4 regions of the Rhizobium sp. YAF28 genome follow, and region 1 is predicted to be linked to each of the others. Evidence: predicted binding sites of a transcription regulator. Region 1 holds the regulator's gene; each other region holds the start of a gene.
What was found. Region 1 encodes PhoB, which activates phosphate uptake and scavenging genes when phosphate is short. Its sites were predicted from a motif close to TGTCATNNANCTGTCAT; they were not measured.

Region 1 (5,224 bases):
TCCAGGCCTATGGCATCGCAGCCATAGCATTCGGCCTCGTCTTCCTCTTCATTCTGCTTTGGACGGTCATCAGCAACGGCTATACGGCCTTCCTACAGACGTCGATCACCCTGCCGATCGAATTCTCCGAGAAGACGATCGACCCGGACAACAAGCGTGCAACCGACCCTTCGGTGCTGGTCGCTGCCAACTATCCGGTTCTGCTACGCGACGCGATCGTCAAGCAGCTCGGCATCAATGCCGCAAGCCGTCCTGACGTGCGCGATGCATCCGCCATGCTGTCCAAGGGGGCGCCCATTCAGCTGCGCGACATGGTCGTTGCCGACCCGTCGATCATTGGCAAGACCGTCAATATTACAGTGCTTGCAGATGCCAATATCGACAGCGCCAACAAGGGCCAGATCAATCTTTCGGTCGATGAGAAGAACCGTAAGGTCAACGACAAGCAGGTTGCCTGGATGAATGAGCTGAAGGCGAGCGGTGCTCTCCACAAGACGTTCAACACCGGCCTCTTCGTCAACGGCAATTCCAGCCGTCCGGAAGCCGCAGGTCTCGGCGTCGCCCTCATCGGCTCGCTCTACCTGATGCTGATCGTTCTCGTGCTTTCGCTGCCGATCGGCGTCGCTGCCTCGATTTACCTTGAGGAATTCGCGCCGAAGAACAAGCTGACGGACCTGATCGAGGTCAATATCAACAACCTCGCCGCCGTCCCGTCGATCGTCTACGGTCTGCTCGGCCTGTCGGTCTTCATCAACTTCGCCGGCCTGCCGCGTTCGGCACCGCTGGTCGGCGGCCTGGTGCTGACGCTGATGACGCTGCCGACGATCATCATCGCCACGCGTGCAGCGCTCCGTGCCGTGCCGCCGTCGATCCGCGCGGCTGCCCTCGGCCTCGGCGCCTCGAAGATGCAGATGGTGTTTCACCACGTGCTGCCGCTTGCAATGCCCGGCATCCTGACCGGCACGATCATCGGCCTTGCCCACGCACTCGGCGAAACTGCGCCGCTGCTGCTGATCGGCATGGTCGCCTTCGTCGCCCAGGCGCCGAGCAGTCCACTCGATCCCTCCACGGCGCTTCCGGTTCAGGTCTACATGTGGGCCAACGAAGCCGAGCGCGCATTCGTGGAAAGAACCTCGGGTGCCATTATCGTCCTGCTCCTGTTCCTGATCGTCATGAACATGGGAGCTATCCTCTTGCGTCGTCGCTTTGAGCGCCGCTGGTAAACGGAGTAGAGATCATGAACATGTTGACGGAAGCTGCAGTTGAGAAGGCGCTGGACCAGAAAATGAGCAACGTCCCGTATAAGATGATCGGACAGGATGTCTCCGTTTATTACGGCGAGAAGCGCGCGCTTTTCGATGTCAATCTGAACGTCCGCGAAAACACCGTGACCGCCCTGATCGGCCCGTCGGGCTGCGGCAAGTCCACCTTCCTGCGGTCGCTGAACCGCATGAACGACACGATCGATGGCTGCCGCGTCACCGGCAAGATCACGCTCGACAGCGACGATATCTACGATCCTGACATCGACGTCGTCGAACTCCGCGCCCGTGTCGGCATGGTGTTCCAGAAGCCGAATCCGTTCCCGAAAACAATCTATGAAAACGTCTCCTACGGACCGCGCATCCACGGCCTCGCCAAATCCAAGGCCGACCTGGACCAGATCGTCGAGACGAGCCTGCAGCGCGCCGGCCTCTGGAATGAGGTCAAGGATCGCGTGCATGAATCCGGCACCGGCCTTTCCGGCGGTCAGCAGCAGCGTCTGTGCATCGCACGCGCCGTTGCCGTCAGCCCGGAAGTCATCCTGATGGACGAGCCCTGCTCGGCGCTCGACCCGATCGCGACTGCCAAGGTCGAAGAGCTGATCCATGAGCTGCGTGAAAACTACACCATCGTCATCGTGACGCATTCCATGCAGCAGGCCGCGCGCGTATCACAGCGTACGGCCATGTTCCACCTCGGCAACCTGGTCGAGGAAAACGACACCGACAAGATGTTCACCAATCCCGACGATCCGCGCACCCAGGACTATATCATGGGCCGGTTCGGCTGATTTTGGCGATGTGAAGCCTTCCCGATTTTCGAGGACAAAGCCCCATGGCATCGACACATATTTTTTCCGCTTACGATGACGATCTGAAATTCCTGTCCCGGCGCATTTCCGAGATGGGTGGTCTTGCCGAACAGATGGTCGGCGAGGCCGTCCGTGCGCTGGTCAACGGCGACACTGCGCTCGCCCAGAAGGTCATTTCCGACGACGTGATCCTTGATCACGCGGAACGCGAAATCAACGACAAGGCGATCGTCACGATCGCCCGTCGCCAGCCGATGGCCTCCGACCTTCGCGAGATCATGGGTTCGATCCGCATCGCCGCCGACCTCGAGCGTGTCGGCGACCTCGGCAAGAACACCGCAAAGCGCGTCATCGCCGTCCAGAGCACCGGCGTTCCGCGCAAGCTCGCCCGCGGTCTCGAGCATCTCTCCGAACTGGCGCTCGTCCAGCTCAAGGAAGTGCTCGACGTCTATACGACGCGTTCTGCGGACAAGGCCAAGTCCATCCGCGAGCGCGACGACGAGATCGACGCGATGTACACCTCGCTGTTCCGCGAACTCCTCACCTACATGATGGAAGATCCGCGCAACATCACGAGCTGCACGCATCTTCTCTTCTGCGCCAAGAACATCGAGCGCATCGGCGACCATGCGACCAACATCGCTGAGACGATCTATTACATGGCAACCGGCGCCCAGCCGGAGGGTGAGCGTCCGAAGGACGACAGCTCCAATACCGTCGGTGCGGTGACGGAGTAATCCGGACCTGCCAATTGCGTGCGCGCCCTGCGCTGGGGCGCGCAAAGGTCGCAGCCAATTCCAAGTTTCTGCATGGTCCGTTGCTTAAATCACCCCCGGTTTAAGGATCATGCATTAGGAGACTGACACGCATGATCCCAAGAGTTGCAGTTGTTGAAGATGAAGAGGCGCTGAGTGTGCTTCTCCGCTACAACCTCGAGGCTGAAGGTTTCGAGGTGGATACGATCCTCCGTGGCGACGAGGCCGAAATCCGGCTTCAGGAGCGCACGCCGGACCTGCTCATCCTTGACTGGATGCTGCCGGGCGTTTCCGGCATCGAACTCTGCCGCCGGCTGCGCATGCGGCCGGAGACCGAGCGCCTGCCGATCATCATGCTGACGGCACGCGGCGAAGAGAGCGAACGCGTTCGCGGTCTCTCGACCGGCGCGGACGACTATGTCGTCAAGCCCTTCTCCACGCCGGAACTCGTTGCCCGCGTCAAGGCGATGCTGCGACGCGCCCGTCCGGAGGTTCTCTCCACCGTTCTGAAGTGTGGTGATATCGAGCTCGATCGCGAAACCCATCGCGTTCATCGCAAGAGCCGCGAAGTGCGCCTCGGCCCGACCGAATTCCGCCTGCTCGAATTCCTGATGTCGTCGCCGGGCAGGGTCTTCTCCCGCTCGCAGCTTCTGGATGGCGTCTGGGGCCACGATATCTACGTGGACGAACGTACCGTCGACGTCCATGTCGGGCGCCTGCGTAAGGCGCTGAACTTCTCCAACATGCAGGATGTCATCCGCACCGTCCGCGGCGCGGGATATTCCATGGAAGCCTGATCCGAGTGATCGGAGGTCCAGACGGGTCGCTCGCTTGCCGGGCGGCCCGTTTGCTTATCTGGTGTCCTTCTGAAGAAACAGCGATGGGTAGGCCCGCCCTGTCCGTCGAGCTTGAAGCGACCTGTCTCGGCGAAGCACAGCTTCTTCTGGAAGCCGACACTAGGCGCCGAAAGCGAACTTCAAGAGGGTTTGCTTTCTACAGACGAATGCGTGCAAGAACTCGATCAAGAGCCTTTTGCAGAGCCACAGCGCCACCGAAATCGCGAAAGTCTTCGAGCACCTGTTCATTCAATCCGCCCTTGGTCGAATGCTCGCCGATGAGTTCATCAAAACTCGCGACAGGTTTCGAACGGGCAGCATGGGCGAGGCCGGAAAACAATTGACGGAGGTAGGCGTCGCCAGCCGTTCTCGAAAGCCCTTGGCTCTGCAGCCAGGTCGACGTCGCGTCCAGGATGCCGAAATAGGTGGCCATCAGGCAGCTCGCCACCGCGAGAAGTTCGAACTCAGGTCTGTTTTCAACCTGGATCGCCGTTCCGAGCGCCGAAAAGAGGGCGTGGGAAACCTCGTCGGGCGGGTAGATCGCAGTCGCGCCCTGAAGATCTGCGATGAACGGAAGTGGAATTGCCAGGCTCAGGCGAACTGGCTGATCGATCCACGCCAGCAGTTGATCCATTGGCGTGGCCGCGACGAAGCTGATGACATGGTGGCCCGGCCGAAATCGGAGCGAGCGGATGACCTCCTCGGCAATTTGCGGCCTCACCGCCACAAATACGAGATCGGATCGGTCGAGAACATCCTGGTTCCCCAAAGCGATCGACACATTCCGGTTTGCCGCCGCAAGGCGGGCGGCGACGCTTGCGCTGCGCGGTGACAGCACGATCGGTGTGTCGCGAAACGCTGTCTTGCCCAATCCGGTGACGACGGCCTCGGTAATCGTGCCCGTCCCGACGAACCCCATTGTCATCCGCTTTGGATCGATCTCCATTGGCACCCCTGACCGACTGTTTGCGCCGTGCTACTCCACGAGAATACCGCATCTGCATCAGAAAATCGCGTTACAGCGCCATGACCACCGTTCCATGCCAGCCTGGGGCTGAAACACATCGGTGGTGTTGGCCACGTAACTTCGCATTGTCAGGCATGGTGAACGACCGGCAGAGATCGGCCTCCGGCAGATAGTCGTGGTCAGGAGCGGTTTTCCAGTCCTCCTGTGCCGGCTAAAAAAATCACCCCTCCGCGCATAGGCGAGGAGGGGTGATGGTACGTTGCGTCTGTTGGAAGATCGCGGGTCAGGCGACCCGGACAGCCTTGCGGCGTTCGCTGACCGGCTGGTAGGCGAGGCGCTGGTGATAGTTGCAATAGGGCGAGGAATCCGGGGAGTCGCAGCCGCAGAAGTAGAAGTCGTCCTTCAGCGGATCGCCGACCGGCCACTTGCAGGTGCGCTCCGTCAGTTCCGTCAGGCCAAGGCGGCGTGAAATCGGCACGACCACATTCTTGGCCGGCACGTATTCCATTTCCTCGACCGTTTCGATCTCGATCTCTTCCTTCAGCATCGTTGCGCCCTGCTGGCGGGTAACGGTGCGGGTGGTGATGCGAGA
Region 2 (5,224 bases), on a different contig from region 1:
CCTGACGCCACGGATTGGGCCTATGAGAACTGGGGCAAGACCACAGCGGATTATCCGCTCTATGACGGCGCGGTCGTGATCGGCCCCGACCGCTCTTCGGTCATCTCCGCATATGCCAAAGGCAAGCCCTTCCAGCCTAGTGCTTCTTTCGGCGAAGCTTTTTACCAGCAGATCGACAAAGCTGCTGAATCCGGACAGGCGCCGGTGGTCAATTTCATCCGAACCGAAACGGGCATCGCGCTGATCGTGTCACAGGCAATCCAGCCTTTCACCGCAGAAGGCGAGCTTCCGAAGCTGAGTGTGCTGAGCCTCTACAAGGATCTCACGTCGGAGGTTCTCGACACTTTTTCGGACGAGCATGAACTCGAAGGGCTGCGCCTCGCCGCCGCGCCCGAGTCGGGCCTGCTGAACACACCGATCACGGACATAGGAGGTGGCGTCATAGGCCATCTTGTCTGGCCCAGCAAAGCGCCCGGAACCGCCGTGTTTCACGAAGTCTATCCTTACGTCGCGGCTGCTGTCATCATCCTTGCGATGTTTCTGGGTGGTGTTCTGCTGGTGGGTGCAGCAGAGGCGCGCCGCCTGCGCCAATTGGCGCAAGCGGCGATTTTCGAAGCGAACCACGATAGCCTGAGCGGCCTGTTGAACAGGCACGGGCTTCTCGCACTGCTGGAAGAGCTGGAAGATACCGATGTTGCGCCACCCCGGCTCTATCTGGTCGATCTCGATGGATTCAAGGCTGTCAACGACGCCTGGGGGCATGCGGTAGGGGATGACCTGATCCGGATCGTCTCGAACGCCCTGATCGCCTGTCACCCTGAAGTCGTTGCGGCCGCCCGGCTGGGAGGCGACGAGTTTGCGCTGGTGCAGATTGGAACCGCCGCGCGTGGGGAGATAGAAGAGACTATTCTGGCGCTGTTCACCGAGCCCTTCAAAATCGAAGGGCGAACGATCGAAGTTGGCGCAAGCATCGGAGCTGCCGCACGTGACGGAGACGTACCGCCTTTGGAGCTTCTCCGCAGGGCGGATATGGCGCTCTATCGTGCCAAGGCAAACGGCAGAGGCCGGGCGATCGAATACGACCCGGAGCTGGATCTGGAACGCCAGAGGGTCGCCGAAATGGAAGCTTTGTTGAAGAGCGCCATTAGCAATGGTGCGATCGAAGCCTTTTTCCAGCCTCTCGTCTCTGCTGCGACAGGTGCTGTTACTGGTCTTGAAGCGCTAGCGCGTTGGCGAGTTCCAACAGGGAACATAAGCCCTGAGATTTTCATCCCGCTCGCCGAAAGGTGCGGCCTCATCGATGCGCTCGGCGCTCATATGCTGAAAACATCGATCGGGCATGCCAAGAACTGGCCTGGCCTGTCATTGTCGGTGAACGTTTCGCCGGTCCAACTCTGCAATCCGGAATTCGCCGCCGAAGTGATCTCGCTTCTGCAGGAGCTCGATTTCGATCCGAAGCGTTTGACATTGGAGATCACGGAAGGCGTCCTGATGACAAATCCGGAACAGGCCCGCAGGTCGATAGATCACCTCAAACAGGTCGGTATAAAATTCGCGCTTGATGACTTTGGCTGCGGCTATGCAAGCATCGGCGCATTGCGGCAGTTCGGGTTTGATCGCATGAAGATCGACCGTTCGCTCGTATCCGCTCTCGACCAAGCCTCGAATGGCGCCGATGTTCTGAGAGCCACCATCTCCCTGGCGACCGCTCTGCAGATTCCCGTGACAGCTGAAGGTATCGAGAATACGCGCCAGGCGGCGATCCTGCGTGAGGCCGGCTGCGACCAGCTGCAGGGCTATCTGATCGGAAAACCTATGTCGGCACTCGAGATATCCAGCAAGCTTCAAGAGCTTGCCGCATAGATTGCGGCAGCACACTCGGGTGGTCGTCCGGTCCTCGGAGCATTTTGGCGTCTGAAAACGACATTTTCACGCATTGCTGCGGCAATCGACCGCAGCCCTGCGGCAATAGGGCCGCACCTCATTTACGAAGGCTTTGTCAGCGCGCGATTCACTAGGAAAGTCAGTGACTTCAGCGACTTATGCACAGCGTTGCATTTCATGTCACCCGTCACAAACTGTCATCAAACTGTAATAATAGACGCCTAGCCGCCTTCCCGTGACGAGGAAATTCAGCGCCCCTGACAGTGGACACCCCCTCCATGGCGCCGAGCCTCGTCGTCCTTTCGTTCCATCAGGGAAGAGTCGCAAATGCTCACCAAGAAACTTCTTTCGGCCTGCCTCGGCGCCGGCCTGGTTGCCGCTCTGGCAGTCTCGGCCTCCGCTGCCGATATTACCGGCGCTGGTTCGACCTTCGTCTATCCGGTTCTTTCGAAGTGGTCGGCAGACTACAACAAGGAAACCGGCGACAAGCTGAACTACCAGTCGATCGGTTCGGGCGGCGGTATCGCCCAGATCAAGGCTGCAACGGTTGACTTCGGCGCTTCCGACGCCCCGCTCAAGCCGGAAGATCTGACGGCTGGCGGCTTTGGCCAGTTCCCGCTCGTTGTCGGCGGCATCGTTCCCGTCATCAACGTCAAGGGCATCAAATCAGGCGAACTGAAGCTCTCCGGCAAGGTCCTCGCTGACATTTACCTCGGCAACGTCACCAAGTGGAACGACAAGGCCATCGCCGATCTGAACCCGGGCCTGAAGCTGCCCGACAGCCAGATCGCAGTTGTTCACCGTTCGGACGGCTCGGGCACCTCCTTCAACTGGACCAACTTCTTCTCCAAGGTAAACCCGGACTGGAAGTCGAAGGTTGGTGAAGGCACTGCCGTTAACTGGCCGGTCGGCATCGGCGGCAAGGGCAACGAAGGCGTTGCTGCTTACGTTACCCGCGTCAAGGACTCGATCGGTTACGTCGAATACGCCTACGCCCTGCAGAACAAGCTGCCCTACGTTCTCATCCAGAACGCTGCCGGCCAGTATCCGAAGCCGAACGCTGAAAGCTTCTCGGCTGCCGCTGCAAGCGCAGAATGGGGCAAGGCTCAGGACTTCTACCTGATCATGACCAACGCTCCGGGCGAAAAGGCCTGGCCGATCACGGCAACCACCTGGGCCATCATGTACAAGGAGCCGAAGGACGCTGAACGCTCCAAGGCTGCTTTCTCCTTCTTCAAGTGGGCTCTCGAAAAGGGCCAGAAGGAAGCTTCCTCGCTCGATTACGTTCCGCTTCCGGACACGCTCGTGAAGCAGATCGAAGATTACTGGACGGCCTCTTTCAAGAGCTGATCCTGACGAAACTGCGGTCGGGGCGGAAAGCCAAGCTTTCTGCCCCGAATGCCTTTGACACCCCCTCAAAGCAGCAGAGCGTACGGATATGAGCGAAGCATTGGCATCGCTGCCCGCCGACACCGCGGGCGTGAAGCGCCGCGACGGCGCCGCAGGCGATCGGATTTTTTATTGGATAGTTTTGGGCTGCGGCCTGTTTGTTCTCGCCGCTCTGCTGGCAGCGGCGATCTCCATGGCCATGGGCGGGCTTCTTGCCTTCCGCACCTTCGGCTTCGGCTTCCTGACCGGCACCGAATGGGATCCGGTTGCTCAGCAATTCGCAGGTCTCGTGCCGATCTACGGCACGCTGGTCACCTCGGCACTCGCCATGATCATCGGCGTTCCCGTTAGCCTCGGCATCGCGGTTTTCATTACCGAAGTTGCGCCGCGCTCCATCCGCGGACCGATCGGCGGTGCCATCGAGCTTCTCGCCGGCATCCCCTCGATCATTTACGGCATGTGGGGTCTTTTCACCTTTGCTCCGTTCATGTCGGATTACATCCAGCCGGTGCTCATCGACTGGCTGGGTCCGATCCCGCTGATCGGTGCGCTGTTTTCGGGTGCCCCGCTCGGCATCGGCATGCTGACCTCAGGCATCGTGCTGGCGATCATGATCATCCCCTTCATCTCGTCGGTCATGCGTGACGTCTTCCTAGTCGTCCCCGCGCAGCTGAAGGAATCGGCCTATGCGCTTGGTTCGACAAAGTGGGAAGTGGTGCGCGACATCGTCATTCCGCACACCCGCACTGCCGTTGTCGGTGGCATCTTCCTTGGTCTCGGCCGCGCGCTCGGCGAGACCATGGCGGTCACCTTCGTCCTCGGCAACACCCATAACATTGCCGTGTCGCTGATGGAGCCCGGCACCTCGATTGCCGCGACGCTCGCCAATGAGTTTGCCGAGGCTTCGGACGACCTCTACCGGTCGTCGCTGGCAGCACTTGGCCTCATCCTCTTCGTTGTCACCTTCATCGTTCTGGCGGCCGCCAAACTCATGCTGGTGCGTATGGCAAAGCAGAGGGGGGAATAATCATGGCTACCTATTCGGGCTCCCTCTACCGCCGCCGCCAGATCGGCAGCGCAATCGCGCTGACGCTCTGCGGCATCGCCACCGTACTCGGCCTGGTCTTTCTGGTGTGGATACTCTGGACGACGCTGGTCCACGGTCTGTCTGCGCTGAGCCCCAGCCTTCTCACGGAAATGACACCGCCGCCCGGCGAAGACGGCGGCGGTCTCGCCAACGCGTTCATGGGCAGCCTGCTGATGGTCGTTCTCGCCGTTGTGATCGGTACACCGATCGGCGTGCTCGCCGGCACCTACCTGTCGGAATTCGCCCGCGGCAAGAAGCTCGGCGAGGCCATCCGCTTCGTCAACGATATCCTGCTCTCTGCGCCGTCGATCATCATCGGCTTGTTCGTCTATGAAGTGGTCGTCCGTCCGACCTCACGCTTCTCCGGCTTTGCCGGCGGCATCGCGCTCGCCTTCATCTTCCTGCCGGTCGTGGTGCGCACGACCGACGAGATGCTGAGGCTGGTTCCCGATGTCATGCGTGAGGCAGCCCTTTCGCTCGGCATTCCGCGCTGGAAGGTCACTCTCAACGTCCTCTATCGTGCCGCCTCCACGGGTATCCTCACCGGTATCCTGCTTGCGATCGCCCGCATTTCGGGCGAAACCGCGCCGCTCCTCTTCACGGCTCTGAACAATCAGTATTGGAGCCTGGATATGTCGCAGCCGATGGCGAACATTCCCGTCGTCATCTTCCAGTTTGCCATGAGCCCCTATGAGCAATGGCAGAATCTTGCATGGGCCGGTGCCTTCGTGATGACGGCCGTCGTTCTAATCCTGAGCGTCGTATCGCGCTCCGTCCTGAACCGAAAAGGTGGGAAATGATGCTTCAGTCTGCAGACACTATCGATACTGCCAGCAAGCTGGAAAAGCCGATGGCGAGAGATAA
Region 3 (5,224 bases), on a different contig from region 1:
CGGCCGCAAGCCAGGCGAGGTTGCGCCAGCTGCCGCCATAACCATGGGAGAGGACGACCAGCGGATGCGGGCCGGCCACGGGTTCGGCGTCCTTGATGACAGGTTGGCCGACGAAGGCCGGTGTTTCGCCGAGAAGGACGGGTGTGGCGTCAGACGCGGTCGGATACCAGATGCTGACATGCATTGAGCGATCGGCGTTTTTGCCGGGCAGGGTGGTTTGGCGGAACCCGGTTCCGGCATGTGCTGCTGATACCAGCAGCAGGAGCAGAGGGAGGACAAAGGCGAGTCTTGGCATCGGATCTCCATTGGGTTGATTTGCCCTGTCTGGAGGAAATCCCTGAGGCTGGAGACCGATAACGCGATCGAGGTCGCCGATATCAAAAGAAAGGGCGAGGCCGAAGCCTCGCCCTTGAATTCAATCGGGACTATCGAGCTCAGATGTTGTTCTGCAGGATCGTACGCAGCTTGCCGAAGAGTTCGTCGATGTGCTTCTTCTCGATGATCAGCGGCGGTGAGAGAGCGATGATGTCGCCTGTCGTGCGGATCAGCAGGCCGCTTTCGTAAGCCTTGAGGAAGGCCGTGAAGGCCCGCTTGGTCGGCTCACCGGCGATCGGGTCGAGTTCGATGGCGCCGATAAGGCCGGTGTTTCTGATGTCGATGACATTGGGGCAATCCTTCAGCGAATGCAGCGCATCGGCCCAGTAGTCGGAGAGTTCGGCTGCGCGGGTCAGCAGGCCTTCTTCCTTGTAGGTGTCGAGCGTTGCAAGAGCTGCGGCCGAGGCGATCGGGTTACCAGAATAGGTATAGCCGTGGAAGAACTCGATCATGTGCTCGGGGCCATTCATGAAGGCATCATGGATTTCCGAGGTCACGAAGACAGCGCCCATCGGGATGACGCCGTTGGTCAGGCCCTTGGCGGTGGTGATGATATCGGGCTTCACATCGTAGTACTGAGCAGCGAAGGGAGCGCCCAGACGGCCGAAGCCGGTGATGACTTCATCGAAGATCAGCAGGATGCCATGCTTGGTGCAGATCTCGCGCAGCTTCTGCAGATAGCCCTTCGGCGGAATGAGAACGCCGGTCGAACCCGCAACCGGTTCGACGATCACGGCGGCGACCGTGGATGCATCGTGCAGAGTGACGATGCGCTCGAGTTCGGTGGCGATATCGCCGCCATGCTCGGGTTCTCCGCGGGTGAAGTTGTTCTTGCCGGGCAGGTGGGTGTGCGGCATGTGGTCGACGCCGGTCAGCAGGGTGCCGAACATCTTGCGATTGGTGACGATGCCGCCGACCGAGATGCCGCCGAAGTTGACGCCGTGATAGCCACGCTCACGGCCGATCAGGCGGAAGCGTGAGCCGTTGCCCTTCACGCGGTGATAGGCGAGCGCCACCTTGAGCGCCGTTTCCACCGATTCAGAGCCGGAATTGGTGAAGAGGACGTGGTCCAATCCTTCCGGCGCGATGTCGACCAGGCGGTTGGCGAGCTCGAAAGCCTTGGGATGGCCGAGCTGAAAGGCCGGGGCGTAATCGAGTTCGCCGGCCTGTTCGCTGATCGCCTCGGTGATCTTCGGACGGCAATGTCCGGCATTCACGCACCAGAGGCCAGCCGTACCGTCCAGAACCTGACGCCCGTCATGGGTCTGGTAGTACATATCCTTGGCGCTCACGAAGAGGCGCGGTTCCTTCTTGAACTGACGGTTTGCGGTAAAGGGCATCCAAAAGGCGCGAAGGTCGTTTGGCGTTGCATTCAGGCGGTTGGACATGCTGTTCTCCTGGCCGTTGGGGAGGCCGTTCCCGTTCAAGGCTTGGCGCCGTTTATTTTTACTGCCCGGTCAAATTATCAGCGCCCGGCAAGGCGTCAAGCCGAAGAAGCGCCGCTGTCTGCCGTTGCCGGACACTTCGGGCGTCATCAATCCTTCGCCCGGCATTGCTACAAAAATCGATGGCCGCAATGGCCGAGGGCATTTCATTCATTTCCTTGAAATTCAACCATTTTTACCGGAGGTAGTCATGACGGACCGCCAGAAAACCAGACCGCGTCCCAATCCGCGGCGTGCATTTGCGCCGAGCTACGGCACCATTCTCGAAGAAGGCGTTCGTCGCCGTACCGTTCTCAAGGGCTTTATCGCCGCCATGGGTGCGGCTGCTTTTGCGCCGGCGCTCGAAGCAACGAGGGCAGAAGCTGCCGAGTCGACCCTTACTTTCCCCGAACTGAAGCGCGTGCGCGACACCGCCGACCATTGGCCTGATGGTTACGAGCGCCAGATCCTCATTCGCTGGGGCGACGCTCTCTTTACCGACAGCCCGGAATTCGATGTCGCCAAGCTGAATGGCAAGGCGGCCGAGCGCCAGTTTGGCTACAACAATGACTTCACGCAGTTCCTGCCGCTGCCGTGGGGCGAAAAGAGCTCCGATCACGGCCTGATGGTCGTCAGCCATGAATATGCGACGCCCTTTCTGATGTTCCCGGGCCTGACCGCGGACGATTACCGCGAGAAGATGACCGAGGATCAGATCCGCGCCGTCATGGCTGCTGTCGGCATATCCGTTTTCGAAGTGCGCAAGGATGGCAATCAGTGGCAGGTGGCTAAGGACGGCAAGTATAACCGCCGCATCCACATGAGCACGGAGATCGGCATTTCCGGCCCGGCTGCCGGCGACGACCGGCTCAAGACCAAGGCCGATCCGACCGGCACGGTTGTCTTCGGCACGATCTCGAACTGCAATGGCGGCATCACACCCTGGGGCACGATGCTCTCAGGCGAAGAAGGCGCGATGGACGTTTTTGCCGGCGACTATACCAAGTTGCCGAACCAGGAACTGGTCGAGCGCCAGGGCTGGGACGAGGATGAGAACGACATCTATTCCGTCAGCCGCGTCGAGCCGCGCTTCAAGTTCGAGGAAGAGCCGAACGAATGGATGCGTTTCGACTGGGTCGTCGAAATCGATCCCTTCGATCCGACGGCAAAGCCGGTCAAGCGCACGTCGCTCGGCCGCATGACGCATGAAGGCGCGCAATGTTGCGTCGCGCCTGACGGCCGCGTCGTGGTCTTCATGGGTGATGACGACGATTTCGAATATATCTACCGCTTCGTCACCCGCGATCCGTGGAACCCCAACGATCGCGCCGCCAACAAGGATCTGCTCGATCACGGCACGCTGTCTGTCGCCAAGTTCGAAAGCGACGGCACGATGCGCTGGATCCCGCTCGTTGCCGGCGAAGGCCCGCTGACGGCGGAAGCCGGCTTCAAGACGCAGGCAGACGTGGTTCTCGCCACCCGCACTGCCGCCGACCTTGTTGGTGCGACGCCGATGGACGGGCCGGAGGGCTTCATCCCGCATCCCGGCACCGGCAAGCTCTATGTGGCCATGACCGAAAACGAGGATCGCTTGCCGAAGGGCCAGGGGGACGACGAGAAGGAACAGGTCAACGTTGCCAATCCACGTGGCCCCAACCCGCATGGGCATCTGCTGGAGCTTGTAACGCCAGGCGGTCCTGACAAGCCCGATTACGCCGCTGAGAGCTTCAAGTGGGACGTCTTCGTGCTCTGCGGTGATCCGGCCAAGCCCGAAGACCAGGCGATGTTCCACCCGGCGACCACCTCGGCCGGCTGGTTCACCGACCCCGATAACCTTGCCGTGGATCCAGCAGGCCGCCTCTGGGTCACTACCGACGGTCCGCCGCCTGAGGGCATCGCCGATTCCGTCTATGTGATGGATACGGAAGGTTCGGGCCGCGCTTTGCCGAAGCTCATTTATATCGCGCCTGTCGGTTCGGAGACCTGCTCGCCGACCTTTACCTCGGACGGCTCCAGTGTCTTCCTCTCGGTCCAGCATCCGGGTGAATTGCGTATGGCCGATAACGAGGATGCGACCTCAATGGAAGATGCCGGCACCAGCTGGCCGGACTTCAAGCCGGGTGTGCCGGCGCGTCCGTCGCTCGTCGTGCTGACGCGCGCTAGCAACGGAGTGGTGGGCAGCTAACCTGTCGTTCTGACACAGACGGGACCGGCAATTCTTGCGAATTGCCGGTCCCAAAGGTTTTACGTGCTGAAAATCGTTAAGCGGCGCCCGCGGAAGCATTTCCCTGGAACGCTGCTCAGACTGACATCATGTCAGCGCTGACATCAGGCTGCAGACCTGCTCCGGTTCTGAGCCACGTAGATATCCTCCAGCGTCGCGAGGATCTTCATGACCGGCTCGGAGTTGCTGGAATAGTAGATCGTCTGTGCATCACGACGGGTCTTGACCAGCTTCTGAGCGCGCAATTTCGACAGATGCTGGGAGAGGGCCGACTGGCTCAGGCCGACCTGGGTGGCGAGAACGCCGACAGGCACTTCTCCCTTTACCAGGCTGGTGAGGATCAGCAAACGCTTGGGGTTGGCCATGGCCGATAATAAAGCTGCCGCCACATTGGTGTGCTCGGCCAAATCAGAGGTTTCCATATTTTTTCTTCCTAATGCGAAACGTACATCATCCGTACAGGCACAGGCCGTCAGACGGTTCTTTGACTGACGGCGAAAACTAGCAATTGGGCTCGAAGATTGTATATACCTAAATTTAAGGTATCAGGTATGCTATTTTAGATATGTTTGAACAAATGTGATCTAAGTCCTCAGCGGGTATGTCGAACTCGCAACGCATCAATAAGTCACCTGAAATCATATCAAAACCTTCGGAATCGACCCCACATATGCGCCAGGGACCCGCTTCAGGTGCCTTCAGCCTGGATGTCAGCGCTAACATGAGGTCCGGATGGCGCGCTACTAAATCTTGCACTGCGGCGTCAGCTTTTTCAGCGATGTGATCATTTGCCTCGGAGTGAATCACGAGATCGCTGCCGTCCAAAATGTAAGCACGGCCGAATCCGCCATTAAGGCTGGCCGATTGCGGGATGAGCCGGAAGAAACGGAAATCCGGGAAATCGATATAGAGTTTCGTCTTGGCGTGACGATTGAGGAAACGAGCGCGGATGCGCGCGTGGAGAGGCGTATCCCGCTCCACCTGTTCCGCACTGCATTGGGTCGTCAGGCGGGCATGGGCAAGCGGATCGCCCTTGCCGGGCTCGCCGGTCAGGAGCGAGGCCCTGGCATCGGCAGCGAGCGCTTTCGTGTGGGTCGAGAGCGCGGAAACGAGAATGACCGGCACGCCGTCTATGTCGGTGCCGAGGAGAACCCGGCTTGCGAAGGGAAAGCCGGTTTCGGGATCGAGAACGGCGAGGGCA
Region 4 (5,224 bases), on a different contig from region 1:
ATGCCTTGCCGCGTGGCTCTGCCACCACCCTGCAGCCGGTTGCAGGCCGCTCTCTGGTCTTCAAAGGCTCACCTGCATGAACGGCGGCCCCTCACTGAAAACCCGGCTCGCCGCACAGGGCCTCGACGGCACGACGCTGCTCGTTCTGCCGGGCCTCTTCTTCATGATCGCGCTCTTCATCTATCCCTTCGTCTACGGTGTCGCGGATTCGCTGATGCCGAAGGATGGCGGTATCTGGTACGAAAATTACGCGAAGTTCTTCTCGGACCAGTTCCAGTACGGCACGATCGCCAACACCATGTGGCTGGCCTTGCCTGTCACCATCGTGAACCTGGCCTTCGCAGTCCCCGTTGCCTTTCGCGTCCGGCTGATGCGCCGGCAGCGCCTGCTGACGACGATCCTCGTGCTGCCGATCACGCTCGGCACCGTCTTCGTCGCCGATGGTCTGCTGACATTTCTCGGCCCGCGCGGCTGGTTCAACGAGACGCTCATCCTGTTCGGCATCCTGGATTCGCCGGTCAAGCTCACCAACAACTACTGGGGCGTCTTCACCTCGCTGCTGATTACCGGCTTCCCTTTCGCCTTCCTGCTGACGCTGTCCTATATCACCGGTATCGACCCGGCGATCGAGCAGGCTGCTGCTACGCTCGGCGCCAATGCGCGCCAGCGCTTTGCGCGCGTCTTCCTGCCGCTGCTGGTGCCTGGCCTTGCCGTGACCTTCTGCCTTTCCTTCGTGCAGGCTTTCGCCGTTTTCCCATCGGCCGTCCTGCTCGGCGCGCCGGCCGGCCCGACACGCGTTATCTCGATTGCAGCCTATCAGGCCGCCTTCGAGCAATATGACCATTCCTACGGCACGGCGATCGCCCTGATCATGGGTGGCGTCGAGCTCATTGTTGTTGTCGCCATCCTCGGCGCGCGTTCGTTCTTCTACCGCGGCCCGGCCGGCGGCACGAAAGGCTGAGCCATGATCCGTGACCAAGGCCTTACCTCTAAGATCTGGCGCATCGCCGTCTGGGCGCTCGCGACCCTCTTTGTCCTCAACCTGCTTGCGGTCATCGCGGCCGTGATCGTCAACTCTTTCGCCACACGCTGGCTCGGCACATGGCTGCCACGCGGCTGGACGGACCGCTGGTATTTCAGCGCCTGGAGCGAGTTCCAGCTTTCCAGCGTCGTCATCGTCACCTTCGAGATGGCGTTTGTCGTCGTCATCATCTCGGGCATTCTGGGTGTATTGACAGCCTATGCGCTGGCACGGCGCGACTTTCCGGGCAAGCGCGCCATCATCCTCTTGTTCCTGCTGCCGCTGCTGATCCCACCGCTGACCTATGGCATTCCGCTGGCAACCGTGCTCTACCAGCTCGGGCTCGGCGGCACCTTCTGGGGCGTGGTGCTGATCAACCTCGTGCCATCCTTCCCCTTCGTCGTGCTCGTCATGATCCCTTTCATCGAGCAGATCGATCCGCGCATCGAGGCAGCCGCCCGCGTCTTCGGCGCCGGTACGACCAGCCTCTTCATCCGTATTCTGCTGCCGCTCCTGCTGCCCGGCATGCTGGCCGCGTTGCTGCTCGTTCTAGTGCGCACGCTTGCCATGTTCGAGCTGACCTTCCTCATCGCCGGACCGCAGACCCAGACGCTCGTCGTCTCTCTTTATTACGCGGTCTTTGCATCCGGCGTACGAGCCAGCCAATCAATCGATGCGATGGCGGTGATCTATATGGTGACGACGCTTTTCTGGCTCATCATCGCGCTGCAATTCGTCAATCCGACGCAGATCGTCGCCCGCGCCAAGCAGCAATCGGCGCATTGAGAAACCGCTGCCGGCAGAACCGGCAGCGGCTCCAAGAAATCAGTAAACTTCGGGAACGTAGAGTTCCGGCGGAACCGGGATACGCTGATAGTCTTCGTGACGCACGCGCTCGGGAAGTACGATCTCTTCCTTCGGCACATCCTCGTAAGGAATCTGGCTCAGCAGATGCGCGATGCAGTTTAGGCGCGCCCGCTTCTTGTCCACGGCCTGGACGACCCACCACGGTGCTTCGTCGATATGCGTGCGATCCAGCATCTCTTCCTTGGCCTTGGTGTATTCTTCCCAGTGGACACGGCTCTGCAGATCCATCGGCGAAAGCTTCCACTGCTTCAGCGGATCGTGGATACGCATGTTGAAGCGGAATTCCTGCTCCTCGTCGGTGATCGAGAACCAGTACTTGATGAGGATGATGCCGGAGCGCACCAGCATGCGCTCGAACTCAGGCACCGAGCGGAAGAACTCTTCCAGCTCGTCCTTGCTGCAGAAGCCCATGACACGCTCGACGCCGGCGCGGTTGTACCAGCTGCGGTCGAAGAGCACCATTTCGCCTGCCGACGGCAGATGCGGAGTATAGCGCTGAAAATACCACTGGTTCCGCTCGCGCTCGGTCGGCGCCGGAAGTGCCACGACGCGGCATACGCGCGGGTTGAGGCGCTGGGTCACGCGCTTGATCGCGCCGCCTTTGCCGGCGGAATCGCGGCCTTCGAAGAGCACGACGACCTTGAGCTTCTTGTAGTGGACCCAGTCCTGAAGGCGGACAAGTTCATGCTGCAGGCGGAAAAGCTCTCGGAAATAGAGCTTGCGTTCGAGCGTCTGTTCGGCCGGGCCGGACATGCCCTCGGCGACCAGCTCGTCGAGCCGGTCCTCCTCCATCTGCATTTCCAGCTCTTCATCGAAGCTGTCTGCAATCTCGTTCTTGATACGGTCGAGCTCAGTGTTTTCGATCATGGCACGCTCCCTGTTCAATTCGCTCGATAAAGCACGTTCTCGCCATAGCTATATGACAGAGTTGCGACGATCGAAAATTTGCTTTGGCAAAACGCAAAATTATAAGGCCGAAACACCGGCTTGCCCCGCCTTTCATGGTCGTCCCGGCGGTCGCAATCGACTGGTTCTACAGATGGCCGCGGCTTGTGCCATGTCAAGTTTTATGTATACATTGGACTTGCTGAGCAATTTTCGCGATGGCGGCGTTTTCTTCGGAGGAGCGAGGGAAAACGCTCAGGTCGCGGGCATGTCTCCGGGAGAGAGATATGGTGCACAACATTGGGAGGAGTATACATGGTTTCGTTTTCAAGAAGACTATTCGTAGCTGGCGCTGCGCTCGCCACACTCGCCGGAGCGCCTGCATTTGCACAGGAAACGGTGAAGATCGGCGTGATCCTGCCGATGACCGGCCCTTTCGCCTCAACCGGACGCCAGGTCGAGGCCGGCGCTCGCGCATACATGGCAATCAACGGCGATACGGTTGCAGGCAAGAAGGTCGAGCTCGTCCTGCGTGATGATGCCGGCACTGCCGACCAGACCCGCCGCATCGCCCAGGAACTCGTCGTCAATGATGGCGTCAAGATGCTGGTCGGTTTCGGCCTGACGCCGCTTGCCATGGGTGTCGCCCCGGTTCTCAACCAAGCGAAGGTTCCGGCGATCATCACCTCGGCCACGACCTCGGCCATCATGAAGCAGTCGCCCTATTTCGTGCGCACCTCGATGGGCGGTCCGCAATCCGCCGTTCCGGTCGCCACGTGGGCCGTCCAGAACAATCTGAAGCGGGTCGTCACGCTGGTGACCGATTACGGTCCGGGCATCGACATCGAAAAGGGCTTTACCGACCAGTTCAAGAAGGAAGGGGGCACGGTTGTCGAAGCACTCCGCGTTCCCCTGCAGAACCCCGATTTTGCACCCTTCCTTCAGCGTGTACGTGATGCCAAGCCGGATGCCCTCTTCGTCTTCGTGCCTTCGGGTGTCGGCGCGATCTTCATGAAGCAGTTCATCGATCGAGGCCTTGCAGATGCCGGCATCAAGCTGATCGCCACTGGCGACGTCACCGATGACGATCTCCTGAACGGCATGGGACCGGCCGCCAAGGGCGTCATCACCGGCCACTTCTATTCGACCGACCACGACAGCCCGGAAAACAAGGCCTTCGTTGCAGAAGTTCGCAAGGCCAACAAGAACATGCGCCCGAACTTCATGTCGGTCGGCGGTTATGACGCGATGCATGTCGCCTATGCAGCGCTCGAAAAGACTGGCGGCGATACTGATGGCACGAAGCTTGTCGACGCCATGAAGGGCATGGAATTCGTCAGCCCGCGCGGGCCTATCGCCATCGATCCTGATACCCGCGACATCGTGCAGGACATCTACATGCGCGAGGTCAAGGAGAAGAACGGCGAGCTCTACAATGTCGAGTTCGCGACTTATCCAAAGATCCACGATCCGAATACGGCTGCCAAGTAAGCCCAGGAAACAGGCGGCGGAAGCAATTCCGCCGCCTGGATGCAGTGAGGTCTCATGCTGACAATCCTGTTCGACGGCATCGCCTATGGCATGCTTCTCTTTGTTCTCGCCTGCGGATTGTCGGTCACGCTGGGTCTGATGAATTTCGTCAATCTGGCGCATGGAGCCTTTGCGATGGCAGGCGGTTACGTCACCGTCATTATGATGAATAGCTACGGCACCTCTTTCTACTGGTGCCTGCCCGCCGCCTTCATCGTCACGGCGCTTGCCGGCATTGTGTTGGAACGGCTGCTCTACCGCCGCCTCTATTCGGCCTCACATCTCGATCAGGTGCTGTTTTCGATCGGCCTCGTCTTCATGGCGATCGCGGCAATCGATTATTTCATGGGCGGGCAGCAGCAACTCATCAACCTGCCACCTGAACTCAGCGGCCGCTTCGACTTCCTCGGTATCGATATCGGCCGCTACCGGCTTTTCATCATCGTCATCTGCGCGGTGCTGACGGTCGCGCTGCAACTGGCGCTCACCCGAACCCGCTTCGGCAGCCAGCTACGTGCGGCCGTCGATGACGGACGCGTCGCCCGCGGCATGGGCATCAATGTCTCGGTCATCTTCGCGCTGACCTTCGCGCTCGGCTCCGGTCTCGCCGGCCTTGGTGGCGCACTCGGCACCGAACTGCTCGGCCTCGATCCGAACTTTCCGCTGAAATACCTCATCTATTTCATGATCGTCGTGACCGTCGGCGGCACCTCGTCCATTACCGGCCCGTTCATCGCAGCACTTCTGCTCGGCGTCGCCGATGTCGCCGGCAAATATTACGTGCCGCAACTCGGCGCCTTCATCATCTATGCCGTCATGATCCTTGTGCTGATCCTCCGGCCCCATGGCCTCTTCTCCCGGGAGGGCGGCCGATGAGCGGCGAACGCAACAACGCCTCCACGGAGGCCATGGGGCTCCTGA

Region 2: pstS (phosphate ABC transporter substrate-binding protein PstS) is a predicted target of PhoB. The motif match lies at 2,080-2,096, and genes of this name have one in related genera.
Region 3: AB4Z13_RS24565 (PhoX family protein) is a predicted target of PhoB. The motif match lies at 1,905-1,921, and genes of this name have one in related genera.
Region 4: ppk2 (polyphosphate kinase 2) is a predicted target of PhoB. The motif match lies at 2,808-2,824, and genes of this name have one in related genera.

The regions. Positions count from the first base shown of each region.
Region 1 covers NZ_JBFRCX010000004.1:326,212-331,435, forward strand. The annotation lists gene pstA (phosphate ABC transporter permease PstA) at 1-1,223, shown strand, start outside; gene pstB (phosphate ABC transporter ATP-binding protein PstB) at 1,238-2,053, shown strand; gene phoU (phosphate signaling complex protein PhoU) at 2,098-2,811, shown strand; gene phoB (phosphate regulon transcriptional regulator PhoB) at 2,943-3,626, shown strand; gene AB4Z13_RS11665 (pyrroline-5-carboxylate reductase) at 3,823-4,611, opposite strand; gene AB4Z13_RS11670 (GcrA family cell cycle regulator) at 4,916-5,224, opposite strand, start outside.
Region 2 covers NZ_JBFRCX010000002.1:589,590-594,813, forward strand. The annotation lists gene AB4Z13_RS07260 (bifunctional diguanylate cyclase/phosphodiesterase) at 1-1,863, shown strand, start outside; gene pstS (phosphate ABC transporter substrate-binding protein PstS) at 2,212-3,234, shown strand; gene pstC (phosphate ABC transporter permease subunit PstC) at 3,323-4,300, shown strand; gene pstA (phosphate ABC transporter permease PstA) at 4,303-5,160, shown strand; gene pstB (phosphate ABC transporter ATP-binding protein PstB) at 5,160-5,224, shown strand, end outside.
Region 3 covers NZ_JBFRCX010000011.1:158,269-163,492, reverse strand. The annotation lists gene AB4Z13_RS24575 (alpha/beta hydrolase family protein) at 1-295, opposite strand, end outside; gene AB4Z13_RS24570 (aspartate aminotransferase family protein) at 435-1,763, opposite strand; gene AB4Z13_RS24565 (PhoX family protein) at 2,011-3,984, shown strand; gene AB4Z13_RS24560 (ArsR/SmtB family transcription factor) at 4,128-4,445, opposite strand; gene AB4Z13_RS24555 (HugZ family pyridoxamine 5'-phosphate oxidase) at 4,561-5,224, opposite strand, start outside.
Region 4 covers NZ_JBFRCX010000010.1:216,140-221,363, forward strand. The annotation lists gene AB4Z13_RS23315 (ABC transporter ATP-binding protein) at 1-80, shown strand, start outside; gene AB4Z13_RS23320 (ABC transporter permease) at 77-961, shown strand; gene AB4Z13_RS23325 (ABC transporter permease) at 965-1,807, shown strand; gene ppk2 (polyphosphate kinase 2) at 1,847-2,755, opposite strand; gene AB4Z13_RS23335 (ABC transporter substrate-binding protein) at 3,089-4,264, shown strand; gene AB4Z13_RS23340 (branched-chain amino acid ABC transporter permease) at 4,319-5,179, shown strand; gene AB4Z13_RS23345 (branched-chain amino acid ABC transporter permease) at 5,176-5,224, shown strand, end outside.